3 regions of the Pseudomonas fragariae (ex Marin et al. 2024) genome follow, and region 2 is predicted to be linked to each of the others. Evidence: predicted binding sites of a transcription regulator. Region 2 holds the regulator's gene; each other region holds the start of a gene.
The links. The regulator FliA, encoded in region 2, starts transcription of late flagellar genes. The targets are predictions, from matches to a motif close to CTAAAGTTTNNNNNNNNNNNGCCGNTAA.
Positions count from the first base shown of each region.

Region 1 (3,831 bases), 2.5 Mb from region 2:
TACGCGAGCGCGCCGGCTGCCCGGAATTCAGCGCACTGATGTCGATCACCGGAACGATCTCGCCACGATGGGCGAAGATTCCCGCCACCCAGTGAGGTGCCCGGGCAATAGTCTTGAGCTTCACAAGCGGCAGGATTTCGGCGATCTCGGTCGCGTCCAGCGCATAGCGGTCTTCGCCGATGCAAAACAGCAGAAAGAGTTTGCTGGCGGTCAGTGGCGGGCCATTGCGCCTCGGCGAGTGATCGCTCATTGATCGTTCAGACCTTGAAACGCGAAACGCCACTGCGCAGCCCGACCGCGACCTGACTCAACTCGTCGATGGCGAAACTGGCTTGACGCAGTGATTCGACGGTCTGGCTGCTGGCATCCGCCAGTTGCACCAGCGCCTGGTTGATCTGTTCGGCGCCGGTGGCCTGAGCCTGCATGCCTTCGTTGACCATCAGCACACGGGGTGCCAACGCCTGAACCTGATGGATGATCTGCGACAATTGCTCGCCGACCTGAGTGACCTCGAACATGCCGCGGCGCACCTCTTCGGAAAACTTGTCCATACCCATCACGCCAGCAGACACCGCCGACTGGATTTCCCGCACCATCTGCTCGATGTCATACGTGGCGACGGCAGTCTGGTCGGCCAGGCGACGCACCTCGGTGGCCACCACTGCAAACCCGCGACCGTATTCACCGGCCTTTTCGGCCTCGATGGCGGCATTGAGCGACAGCAGGTTGGTCTGGTCGGCGACCTTGACGATGGTGACGACGACCTGATTGATGTTGCCGGCCTTCTCGTTGAGGATCGCCAGCTTGGCGTTGACCAGATTGGCAGCGCCCATCACCTGATGCATGGTGTCTTCCATGCGTGCCAGGCCCTGCTGGCCGGAACCGGCGAGCACCGAAGCCTGGTCTGCCGCCGAAGTGACTTCGGTCATGGTCCGCACCAGGTCCCGCGAAGTGGCGGCGATTTCCCGCGACGTCGCGCCGATCTCGGTGGTGGTTGCCGCGGTCTCGGTGGCGGTAGCCTGCTGCTGGCGGGACGTTGCAGCGATCTCGGTGACCGAGGTCGTGACCTGTACCGAAGAGCGCTGCGCCTGCGCTACCAGCGCGGTGAGCTCGGAGACCATGTCGTTGAAGCCGGTCTCGACCGCATTGAACTCGTCCTTGCGCGACAGGTTCAGCCGGGTACTCAGATCGCCCTTGCGCATGACGTCCAGAATACTCACGATCATCTGCATCGGAGAGGTGATCGAGCGCATCAGCAGCAGCCCGCAGGCCGCCGCCGCCATGACCGCGATCAGCAGAGAGAGCACCATGCTGATCTTGGCACCCAGCACAGCGTTGACGATATTGGTGGTGGACTGGTCAGCCAGTTGCTTGTTGGCAACGATCAGGTCTCTGAGCTGCAGACGGCCCTCGCTCCAGACCGGATTGAGCTCGTTGTAAAACTCATCGCGAGCGCCCGCATAATCACCGCGTTCGTACTTGGCGTGAACGTCGGCAAGCATGCGCGAATAGACCTCGCGGCGCTTTTCGAACACCGCGAAGCTGGCCCTGTCCGTGTCATCGAAGATGGATTTCTTGTAGCCGTCCATCTGCGACTGAAGGGCGTCTTCAAACCCCTTGAACTGATCCTTTTCCTGCTTGGTCAGCGGCCGAGCCTGCCCTTCGGCAATCAGCTCCAGCGTGCGGATGTAACTCTCGCCCCAGGCACTGCGCACCAGGGTGCTGTAGTAGACGCCGGGCAACGCATCGAGACGCACATCTTCCTCGCTGGACTCGATGGACAACAAACGTGAATAAGATAAAACGACCATCAGTAGCATGATTGCGATGATGACGGCGAAACTCGCCAGAATCCGTTGGCGCAAGGTCCAGTTCTTCACAGTCAGCCCTCAAGAGTTCAACGACGGCGTCGGGCCGTGTTCAAGAAGCGGACCGACGAACGGTCCAAACGGCGTGAGTATAGCCCAGCCGTCAAACGTTACATGGGTAATACAAAATGAAGTCATGGCCGCTGTCGACCGCCACTCTTTCGTCCCTCTTCATTTCTTGTCGGCCATCGCCACCACTACTTGAGCTATGACCTTCAGAAACAGCAAGAGCACATAGATAGTTAGCACTTGCACGGCAAGTCGCGGCCGTAAGCTTTGTCGCCTGTTCATTCACGACAAGGCACTTAAATGCTGGATCTATCTCCGTCGGGCAAGGCTCCTGAGCTCCCGCATCTGCAACTGATAAAAGACAAATCCCCCGAGTGGCTGCTTCAGGCAACGCCGGCAACCCATGCAACCTTGCGCAAAGCCTCGCGACGTCCGTTGCAATGGCTGGCAGGCGCCCGCAAGTCCAGCCCCGGTCAGCTCGCCGAGCTGCAGCGCCTGTATGCCGGGCACCGCGAGTACGAGCAACAGGTTCGTCCGACGCTGGACGGTCTGTCGACGCTGGAGGACTTCGCAAGGCCCCTGCTGACAGCCGCCATCAAGGATCGCTTCGGGCTGGAGGTGGACGTCGCCAACACCTGGCTGTTCCATGCCAGTCGTGCACGGGTCGACCAGTCGTTCAATACGGCATCCAGAGACCCGGTAACGCAGGCAAACACTGCCCTGAGGGCGTCGACCCAGAGCCTCCTCAAGGCTGCGCTGCAGAATTTCGAAGCCTGGGAAACCACACCGGGCGCAATGGACGCCAGCACCGGCATCAAGGCCCAGGTGTTTTCTTCCTTTGAAATCATCGGCCAACAGATCACTGGCACGTCCTTACCGATTTCCCCGACCGGCTTTGCGGCGCTGTGCCGTGAGCTGGACCTGGGCGGCCAATATCAGGCGCATATCCAGGCCGTCTTCAGCACGCCTTCGAGCCCCGACGAAACTGCAGACGCCGCGGCATCCAGACTGCGCCAGAGCTTCATGCAACTGGAAGCATCGTCGATCCGGCTGCAGTTGCAGATGGCCTCCCTGCAACAGCAGATCGGCCCGGATTTGCAAGGCGCATTACTTGAGCTTCTCGACGGCAAGCAACATGTCCGACTTGATAACAGGCCGGTCAACTGCAGCGTACTGTGCCTGGGCGATATCGAACTGACCGGTCTTCTGGTGATTGGCAAGGACCGGGATATTGCCACTCAGGCAGAAAGGATTGTGGTGTATATCCCGGATGACCCCGTTGCGCCGCTGAAGGAATACGACTCGGTCGAAGTCTTCATAAATGCGCTGCGTGAGCGGATGTTCATCAACGGCTACCTGAACTTCTTCATGCGTTTCGTACCTGCACGCCATCGAAGTGCAGTATTTGAAAAGTTGTCCGAACGCCTGTACCCCAAAGTCAAGAAAGGCGGCATTTTCGAACGTCAGTGGCTGGAGCGTGAAGCGGACCGAAACGCCCGGCTCGACCTGAGAGAAACCGTGCTGCAAGGCCCGCTGCTGGACAACCTGCATGAGCGCAAACGCGCGGCGTTGCGCGACGACGCACTGTTTCATGGTGTGCCGACTGCGGCACAGGACCAGAAGACCTTCGATGAGCGGGTGCAGTACTTCATGGACACCGCCTTCGACGTCTTGAATATCGCAGGCTTCGTCGTTCCGGTATTGGGCGAAGTGATGATGGCCGTCACCGCCATTCAGCTGGTTCACGAAGTGTATGAGGGCATGGAGAGCTGGGCCAGGGACGAGAAACGACAGGCGTTCGCCTACCTGTTCGATGTGATCGAGAACGTTGCGCTGATATCGGCCCTTGGTGCTGCGTCGACAGGCGCAGCAGGCATCCCTGCGGTACAGGCGCCCGAGTTCGTCCACCGCCTCAAGCCCGTGGATTTACCAGGCGGCACGACGCGCCTGTGGA
Region 1 covers NZ_CM184369.1:1,601,032-1,604,862, reverse strand. Annotated here, with positions in the region: gene AC54XV_RS07250 (chemotaxis protein CheW) at 1-250, opposite strand, end outside; gene AC54XV_RS07245 (methyl-accepting chemotaxis protein) at 258-1,880, opposite strand; gene AC54XV_RS07240 (NEL-type E3 ubiquitin ligase domain-containing protein) at 2,178-3,831, shown strand, end outside.
Region 1: the regulator FliA is predicted to act here: its motif matches at 2,047-2,074, upstream of AC54XV_RS07245 (methyl-accepting chemotaxis protein).

Region 2 (3,831 bases):
CGCGGAACTCTTCGGCACCGATTTCGCGGCGCATGAAACGTCCCCAGTCGTCGCTCAACGCCTTGGCGTCGGAACTCAGGCCGTTCATGACCGGCGTACTCTCCTCCACCAGGTCCATGGTGCGGTTGGCCGCATTCTCGGTCAGCCTCACCACATACGACAGGCGTTCGGTAGCATCCGTGATCTGCGACACTTCCTCGGCTTGAGGCATGTGCGGATCAATGTGAAAGTTTACGATTGCACTGTGCAGCTCACGAGTCAGCTTGCCCACTTCCTGATAAAGGCCGCGGTCGCGTGTCTGATTGAGTTCGTGGATCAGTTGCACAGCGTCACCGAAACGACCCTTTTCAAGGCTGGTGACAAGTTCCTGCGCGTGTCTTTTTAAGGTCGACTCAAAGTCGGCCATCGAATCATTGTTATCCATAGCGCCCTCGCGGCTTGCATCAGCTATTGACGCGTTCAAAGATCTTGTCGATCTTGTCTTTCAGGGCTTGGGCAGTGAATGGCTTGACTACATAACCGTTCACCCCAGCCTGGGCAGCTTCAATGATCTGCTCACGCTTGGCTTCGGCAGTGACCATCAGCACGGGAAGGCTCTTGAGGCGTTCGTCCTTGCGGACTTCGCGCAGCAGATCGATACCGGACATGCCAGGCATGTTCCAGTCCGTCACCAGAAAGTCAAAGGCACCGCTCTGCAGCATCGGCAATGCGGTCAGACCATCATCCGCTTCCGATGTGTTGGTAAACCCCAGATCACGCAAAAGGTTCTTGATGATCCGCCGCATCGTTGAGAAGTCATCAACGATGAGGATTTTCATGTTCTTGTCCAATTCGACCTCCAAGCAGTCTTTAACGCGTTCAGCACCTGAACACGCTGTTCACTCAATACTGGCACAGCACACCCCCGGCTGTACGAAACGACGACGGGCTTGGCACAACAACAGGCAAAGACCTGAGAAACAAGCCCATCAAGGCAATGCCTGACAGGCTTCTGACGGGTCCATCCTGTTACCACGTAACGCTCTGCACAGCCGGCTTGCAGTCAACGCGCGGCCATAGACCGCACATTGCCTGTCAACGCGCTCGCCACTCCCCCAAACGCCCTCGCAAACGAGCTGCGCACTGGCTGTGTAACTGACTGACCCGAGATTCGCTGACCCCCAGAACCTCTCCGATTTCCTTGAGGTTCAGCTCTTCGTCGTAGTACAGCGCCAACACCAGACGCTCACGCTCTGGCAGATTGGCAATTGCATCGGCCAACGCAGCCTGGAAGCGCTCGTCTTCCAGGTCGCGCGACGGCTCAAGCGAACCGCTTGCGCCATCCTCGTGCAGCCCTTCATGATCGCCGTCCTGCAGCAGGTCGTCGAAACTGAAGAGGCGGCTGCCCAAGGTATCGTTCAAAATCCCGTAGTAATCATCGAGACTTAACTGGAGTTCGGCCGCAACCTCGTGATCTTTAGCGTCACGGCCGGTTTTAGCTTCAATTGCCCGAATTGCGTCACTCACCATGCGCGTATTGCGGTGTACCGAGCGTGGCGCCCAGTCCCCCTTGCGCACTTCATCGAGCATCGCACCACGGATGCGGATGCCGGCATAGGTCTCGAAACTCGCACCCTTGGTGGAATCATACTTGGTGGAGACTTCAAGCAGGCCGATCATGCCGGCCTGGATCAGATCCTCGACCTGCACGCTGGCCGGCAAGCGCGCCAGCAGATGATAAGCGATACGCTTGACCAAGGGCGCATAGCGCTCGATCAACTCGTATTGTGAATTACGGGAAGTCTTGCTGTACATCTGGTAGCCGCTCGCAGTCATTGCACAGGCCCTGCACTGGTCTGGTGAACGAGTCGCTCAACGAAGAACTCGAGATGACCCCGCGGGTTGGCTGGCAACGGCCAGGTATCAACCTTCTGGGCAATGGCCTTGAAGGCCAGTGCACATTTGGAACGCGGGAATGCTTCGTAAACGGCGCGCTGTTTCTGTACAGCCTTGCGTACGCATTCGTCGTACGGCACGGCACCTACATACTGCAGCGCAACATCGAGAAAACGATCCGTCACTTTGGTCAGTTTGGCGAACAGGTTGCGCCCTTCCTGCGGGCTCTGTGCCATGTTGGCCAGCACCCGGAAGCGGTTCATGCCGTAATCGCGGTTGAGCAGTTTGATCAGGGCGTAGGCATCGGTGATCGACGTGGGCTCGTCGCACACCACCAGCAGCACTTCCTGAGCGGCGCGCACGAAGCTGACCACCGACTCGCCGATACCGGCGGCTGTGTCGATCACCAACACATCGAGGTTGTCGCCAATCTCGCTGAACGCCTGGATCAGGCCGGCATGCTGAGCGGGCGACAGATGCACCATGCTCTGGGTGCCGGACGCAGCGGGTACGATCCGAACCCCGCCCGGCCCCTGCAACAGCACGTCGCGCAACTCACAACGCCCCTCGATGACATCGGCAAGCGTGCGCTTGGGCGTCAACCCAAGCAGCACGTCGACATTGGCCAGACCCAGATCGGCGTCCAGCAGCATGACGCGACGGCCGAGCTCGGCGAGGGCCAGTGAAAGGTTCACTGACACGTTAGTCTTACCGACGCCACCTTTGCCACCGGTCACCGCGATAACCTGTACGGGATGCATGCTGCCCATGTTATTTCTTTACCTTGTCTTGCGTAGACCGAAACCACATCGAGGGCTGCACGTGCGCAAATGAACACCGCATGGCAGACCGTTGACGCAGGGACATTCCAATAATATCCATCACTTAACCCACTCTCTTGCCAGGGGTGTGATAGAGGTCAGCAAACATATCAGCCATTGCTTCTTCACTAGGCTCATCCTGCATTTGCACACTCACCGCGCGGCTTACCAGTTGATGACGACGCGGGGTATGCAGGTCATCAGGAATGCGTGGTCCGTCCGTGAGGTAGGCCACAGGTAATTCGTGACTGATCGCCAGGCTCAGGACTTCACCGAGGCTGGCTGTTTCATCAAGCTTGGTCAGAATGCATCCGGCCAGGCCACAACGTTTGTAACTGTGATACGCGGCTGTCAGCACCTGCTTCTGGCTGGTGGTTGCCAGTACCAGATAGTTGCGCGACTTGATGCCACGACCCGCGAGGCTTTCCAGCTGCATGCGCAGCGCAGGATCACTGGCCTGCAGGCCGGCGGTGTCAATCAGCACCACGCGCTTGCGCAGCAGCGGTTCCAGCGCCTGAACCAGAGACTGGCCAGGATCGATATGGGTGACCGGTACGTTGAGGATGCGCCCAAGGGTCTTGAGCTGCTCCTGCGCGCCGATGCGGAAACTGTCCATGCTGACCAGTGCGATATTCTGCGGGCCGTACTTCAACACGTAACGTGCTGCCAGTTTGGCCAGCGTGGTGGTCTTGCCCATGCCGGCAGGACCGACCATTGCAATCACGCCGCCCTCTTCGAGCGGCTCGACTTCAGGGACGGCGATCATGCGGGCCAGGTGCGCCAGCAGCATGCGCCAGGCCTGACGAGGCTCGTCGATCTCCGGAATCATCGACAGCAGGTCGCGTGACAGCGGGCCGGACAGGCCGACACGTTGCAGGCGTCGCCACAGGTTGGCCTGCTGCGGACGAGTGCCCTGCAGCTGGTTCCAGGCCAGCGAGCCGAGCTGGACTTCCAGCAGCTCACGCAGGCCGTTCAATTCGGAGCGCATCGAGTCATAGGCGCGCTGGCCAATGGCAGGCTCGGCGGCCTGTGGCGGTGCATACGCGAATGGACGCGGCGGCTCTTCGAGTGTCGGCTCGATGTGCGTCTCGGCAGGGTTGCCCGGCTTGCCGGAAAACAGCTGCAGGTTGATCGA
Region 2 covers NZ_CM184369.1:4,113,733-4,117,563, forward strand. Annotated here, with positions in the region: gene AC54XV_RS17665 (protein phosphatase CheZ) at 1-424, opposite strand, end outside; gene AC54XV_RS17670 (chemotaxis response regulator CheY) at 444-818, opposite strand; gene fliA (RNA polymerase sigma factor FliA) at 1,075-1,815, opposite strand; gene fleN (flagellar synthesis regulator FleN) at 1,812-2,645, opposite strand; gene flhF (flagellar biosynthesis GTPase FlhF) at 2,761-3,831, opposite strand, start outside.

Region 3 (3,831 bases), 1.4 Mb from region 2:
TGCAACGTTGTCGGCCACGGTCATGTGCGGAAACAGCGCATAGCTTTGAAACACTACGCCGAGGCCTCGGCTGCTGGGTTTGGCGTGGGTGATGTCGCGCCCGTCGAGCACAATGCGCCCGTCACTGACTTCAACGAAACCGGCGATCATTTGCAGGGTGGTGGTTTTGCCGCAGCCGGAAGGGCCGAGCAGTGAAACGAATTCGCCCTTGTCGACGGCCAGGTTGGTGGCAACCACCGCGTCAATGGAGCCGTAGCGTTTGGAGAGACCTTCGAGCTGCAGAAATGCCATGCCTGCTTCCACCTTTGTGCATGCGCGCCGAAGCACGCGTTTGTCATGGGCAGATGCGAAATGAAGTCATGCAGTTCTGTGGACGTTGGCGCTCGCTCTGAGTCGGCTACCGATGATTGTTCAAATCGCCCCTGTGGACTGAGAGTAGGGCGAAGGCTAGGATGGGCTCAACAAGGAATTTCACTGAATAATATCTTTCTTTGAATTAATTCTTTTGGTGGAAATATAAAGAGATATTGTCATGGATAATTCCACTGATCGGAATAACGTGAAGGCCGAGGTCGGAGTGGGAGCTGTTTCCCGGCTGTTCGCGGTACTGCGCTGTCTGGGCGATTGTGATGAAGGCGGTGAGCGGGTCACGCAACTCGCCCAGCGTGTCGGGCTGTCGCAACCCACCACACACCGCTTGCTGCGTAGCCTGATGGAGGAGGGAATGGTCGAGCAGGATCTGCTCAGCAAACGTTATCGGTTGAGCATCGAGTTCTTCGCCCTGGCCGCCAAGGCGGGTAATACCGGCAACCTGCGTGACGTGGTGCGCCCAAGCCTTTTGCGCCTGTCCGCCTCACTGGGTGACTCGCTGTTTCTGCTGGCACGCAGCGGTTTCGACGCGATCTGCCTGGACCGCAGCGAAGGCCCGTACCCGATCCGCACGTTCACCGGCGACATCGGCGGCCGTGTTGCCTTGGGCGTCGGGCAGGGCAGTCTGGCGATTCTCGCCTTTCTGCCCGAGGACGAGCGGGAAACGGTCATTGCCTACAACCTGCCACGGCTCAAGGATTTTCACCTGTACGACGAGGTGTTTCTGCGTTCGGAGGTGGAAAACGTGCGGCGCCTGGGCTATGCCGGGCGCAACACCGGCGCGTTACCGGGCATGGCCGGGCTGGCAGTGCCGATCCTGGACCGCAGCGGTCGTGCAGTGGCTGCGCTCAGTGTGGCGACCATCTCCGACCGTCTGGGGCCCGATCGCCTGATGACCGTGGTCGAACTGCTCAAGCGCGAAGCCACGGCCATCAGTGCCAGAATCAACCCGTTCGACCCGTCGCTGCGGCGGCCCAGCCAGGTGTTCGGGCAGGTTGATTAGGCAGCATTCCTTTTCCGGCAGTTTTTGATCTTTTATCGGGTATATTGCCGACCATCGCTGTTTTTAAAGAAAAAGTCTTGTGGGCCGATGTTGATTCCAAGGGGCCACACATACCTGATCCACAAGATCGGTCTACAGGGACGTGCCTGCAACTTTCGCGTATCCCGCGGATTCTTTTTCTCCAGAGATCGTCCCGATGTCCAAATCCCTGCGGCTGCAAATTTTAGGTCTGCTCGGCGGTAGTCTTGCGCTTGTGCTGGTCATTGCGTTGGCCTGCTTCAACTTTCTCTCCGACAACGTGCAGGCTTATCGCGGCCTTATCGACGGTCCGGTGCGGGCGTCGCAGTTGGTTGACGAAGCCAACCTGCAATTCAAGATTCAGGTGCAGGAGTGGAAAAACGTCCTGTTGCGTGGCAAAACGCCTTCCGAGCGTGACAAGTACTGGGGGCAATTCGAAGAACAGGAGCGCAAGGTGCAAGGCACACTGGGTCGGCTTGCTGAAATGCACGGCACCGACGCTGCATTGAAAAGCCAGGTGCAGACGCTGCAGCAGGCACACCAGGCGCTGGGTACGGCCTACCGGACCGGTCGTGATGCGTTTGTTGCTGCGGGCGGTGACGCTGGCGCGGGTGACATGGCGGTCAAAGGCGTCGACCGTCCGACCAGCGAGCAGATGGCTGGTCTGGTCGATCAATTGCACAAGAGCAGCGACGCTCAGTCCGTTGCCATCAGCCATGAAGCCCAACGTACCATTCTGGTCGGTGCCGTGGTGATGCTGGTGTCTGCGCTGCTGGTCGGTTTGTTGGCGCTGTGGATGGTCAATCGCAACCTGATTGCGCCCATTCGCATGCTTATCGAATACGTCGCCCAGTTGAGCGAAGGCAAATTCGGGGCGCGTGTCGAGGTCACGCGACAGGACGAACTGGGTCGTCTGGCCGTTGCCGCAAATACCCTGCGGGATTTTCTGGCCGACACCTTCAACCGCCTCAAGCGCAGCAGCACCGATCTGGACACGGCGGGCGGCGAGCTGAATGCCATTGCCGAGTTGATGGCGCAAGGCACTCATGAGCAGTTCGAGCGTACCGATCAGGTCGCGACCGCCATGACCGAGATGTCTGCCACCGCTCAGGACGTTGCCCGACATGCCGCCGATGCTGCGCGAGCTGCGGATGAGGCCGACCAGAGCGCTCAGGATGGCGAGAGGGTCATGCAATTGACCATTGCGACGATCACCCGCATGCGCAACGAGATCGCTTCTACGGCCGATGTCATCGGGCGGCTGGAAACTGACAGCGGCCGTATCGGCAAAGTGCTGGAGGTGATTCGCAGCATTGCCGATCAGACCAATCTGCTGGCGCTGAATGCCGCCATCGAAGCTGCACGTGCCGGTGACGCCGGACGCGGTTTCGCGGTGGTGGCTGACGAGGTTCGTACACTGGCGCAGCGTACTGCCGTTTCAACCTCCGAAATCAATCAGATCATCAATTCGGTGCAGACCGGAGCCAGTGATGCAGTGCAGGCCATTCAGGGCGGTCAGGCGCGGAGTGAAGAGAGCGTCGAGCAGGTCGCGAACGCTGGCGCAACCCTGCAGCGTATTACCATGGCCGTGGAGAATATTCGCGACATGAATCGCCAGATTGCGACGGCTGCCGAAGAGCAGACTTCCGTGGCAGAGGACATCTCGCGCAACCTCACTGAAATCACCGCCATCGCCGTGACCAATCAGGACAACGTCAAACGCACTCAGAACGCCAGTCAGGAACTGCGGGGCCTTTCTAATGGCCTCAGTGATGTGATCTCGCGTTTGGGTGCCTGATTTGGGTGCTTGAGTAGTTTGAGAACCTGACAGCCTTTTCGGCGTTGAAGAGGCTGTCAGTCCTTGCTCGCTATGCCCACCCGCTGCGGCTCAGGCCTTCTGCCTTGAACACCAGCGCCTTCAAGCCGCCCTCGGCGCGAGCGTCGGGGAACTCCGGCGGATTTTCCAGGCGCTGCTCGAAGCGCAGGCAAGGTGCTTCGACTGCGGTGTGCTGAATCAGAAAGTCCGGTCCCAGCGCGGGATCGTTCATGCACGCCAGCACCGAGCCGTTCTCGTCCAGCAACTCCGGCAGGCGGCGCAGGACACGCTGGTAGTCCTTGTCGAGCATGAAACTGCCTTTCTGGAAGGACGGCGGGTCAATGATGATCAGGTCATAAGGGCCGCAGCGGGTGACCTTGGCCCAGGATTTGAACAGGTCATGGCCCAGAAAGGTCACGCGGCTGAGGTCCTGATCATTGAGGCGATGATTCTCGCGGCCGCGATTCAACGCAGCACGGGCCATGTCCAGATTCACGACGTGGTCGGCACCCCCGGCCAGGGCGGCGACCGAGAAGCCGCAGGTGTAGGCGAACAGATTGAGGATGCGCTTGCCCTTGGCCTGAGCCTGCACCCATTCACGGCCGTAGCGCATGTCCAGAAACAG
Region 3 covers NZ_CM184369.1:2,760,299-2,764,129, forward strand. Annotated here, with positions in the region: gene AC54XV_RS12305 (ABC transporter ATP-binding protein) at 1-291, opposite strand, end outside; gene AC54XV_RS12310 (IclR family transcriptional regulator) at 533-1,372, shown strand; gene AC54XV_RS12315 (methyl-accepting chemotaxis protein) at 1,569-3,188, shown strand; gene AC54XV_RS12320 (class I SAM-dependent methyltransferase) at 3,259-3,831, opposite strand, start outside.
Region 3: the regulator FliA is predicted to act here: its motif matches at 1,436-1,463, upstream of AC54XV_RS12315 (methyl-accepting chemotaxis protein).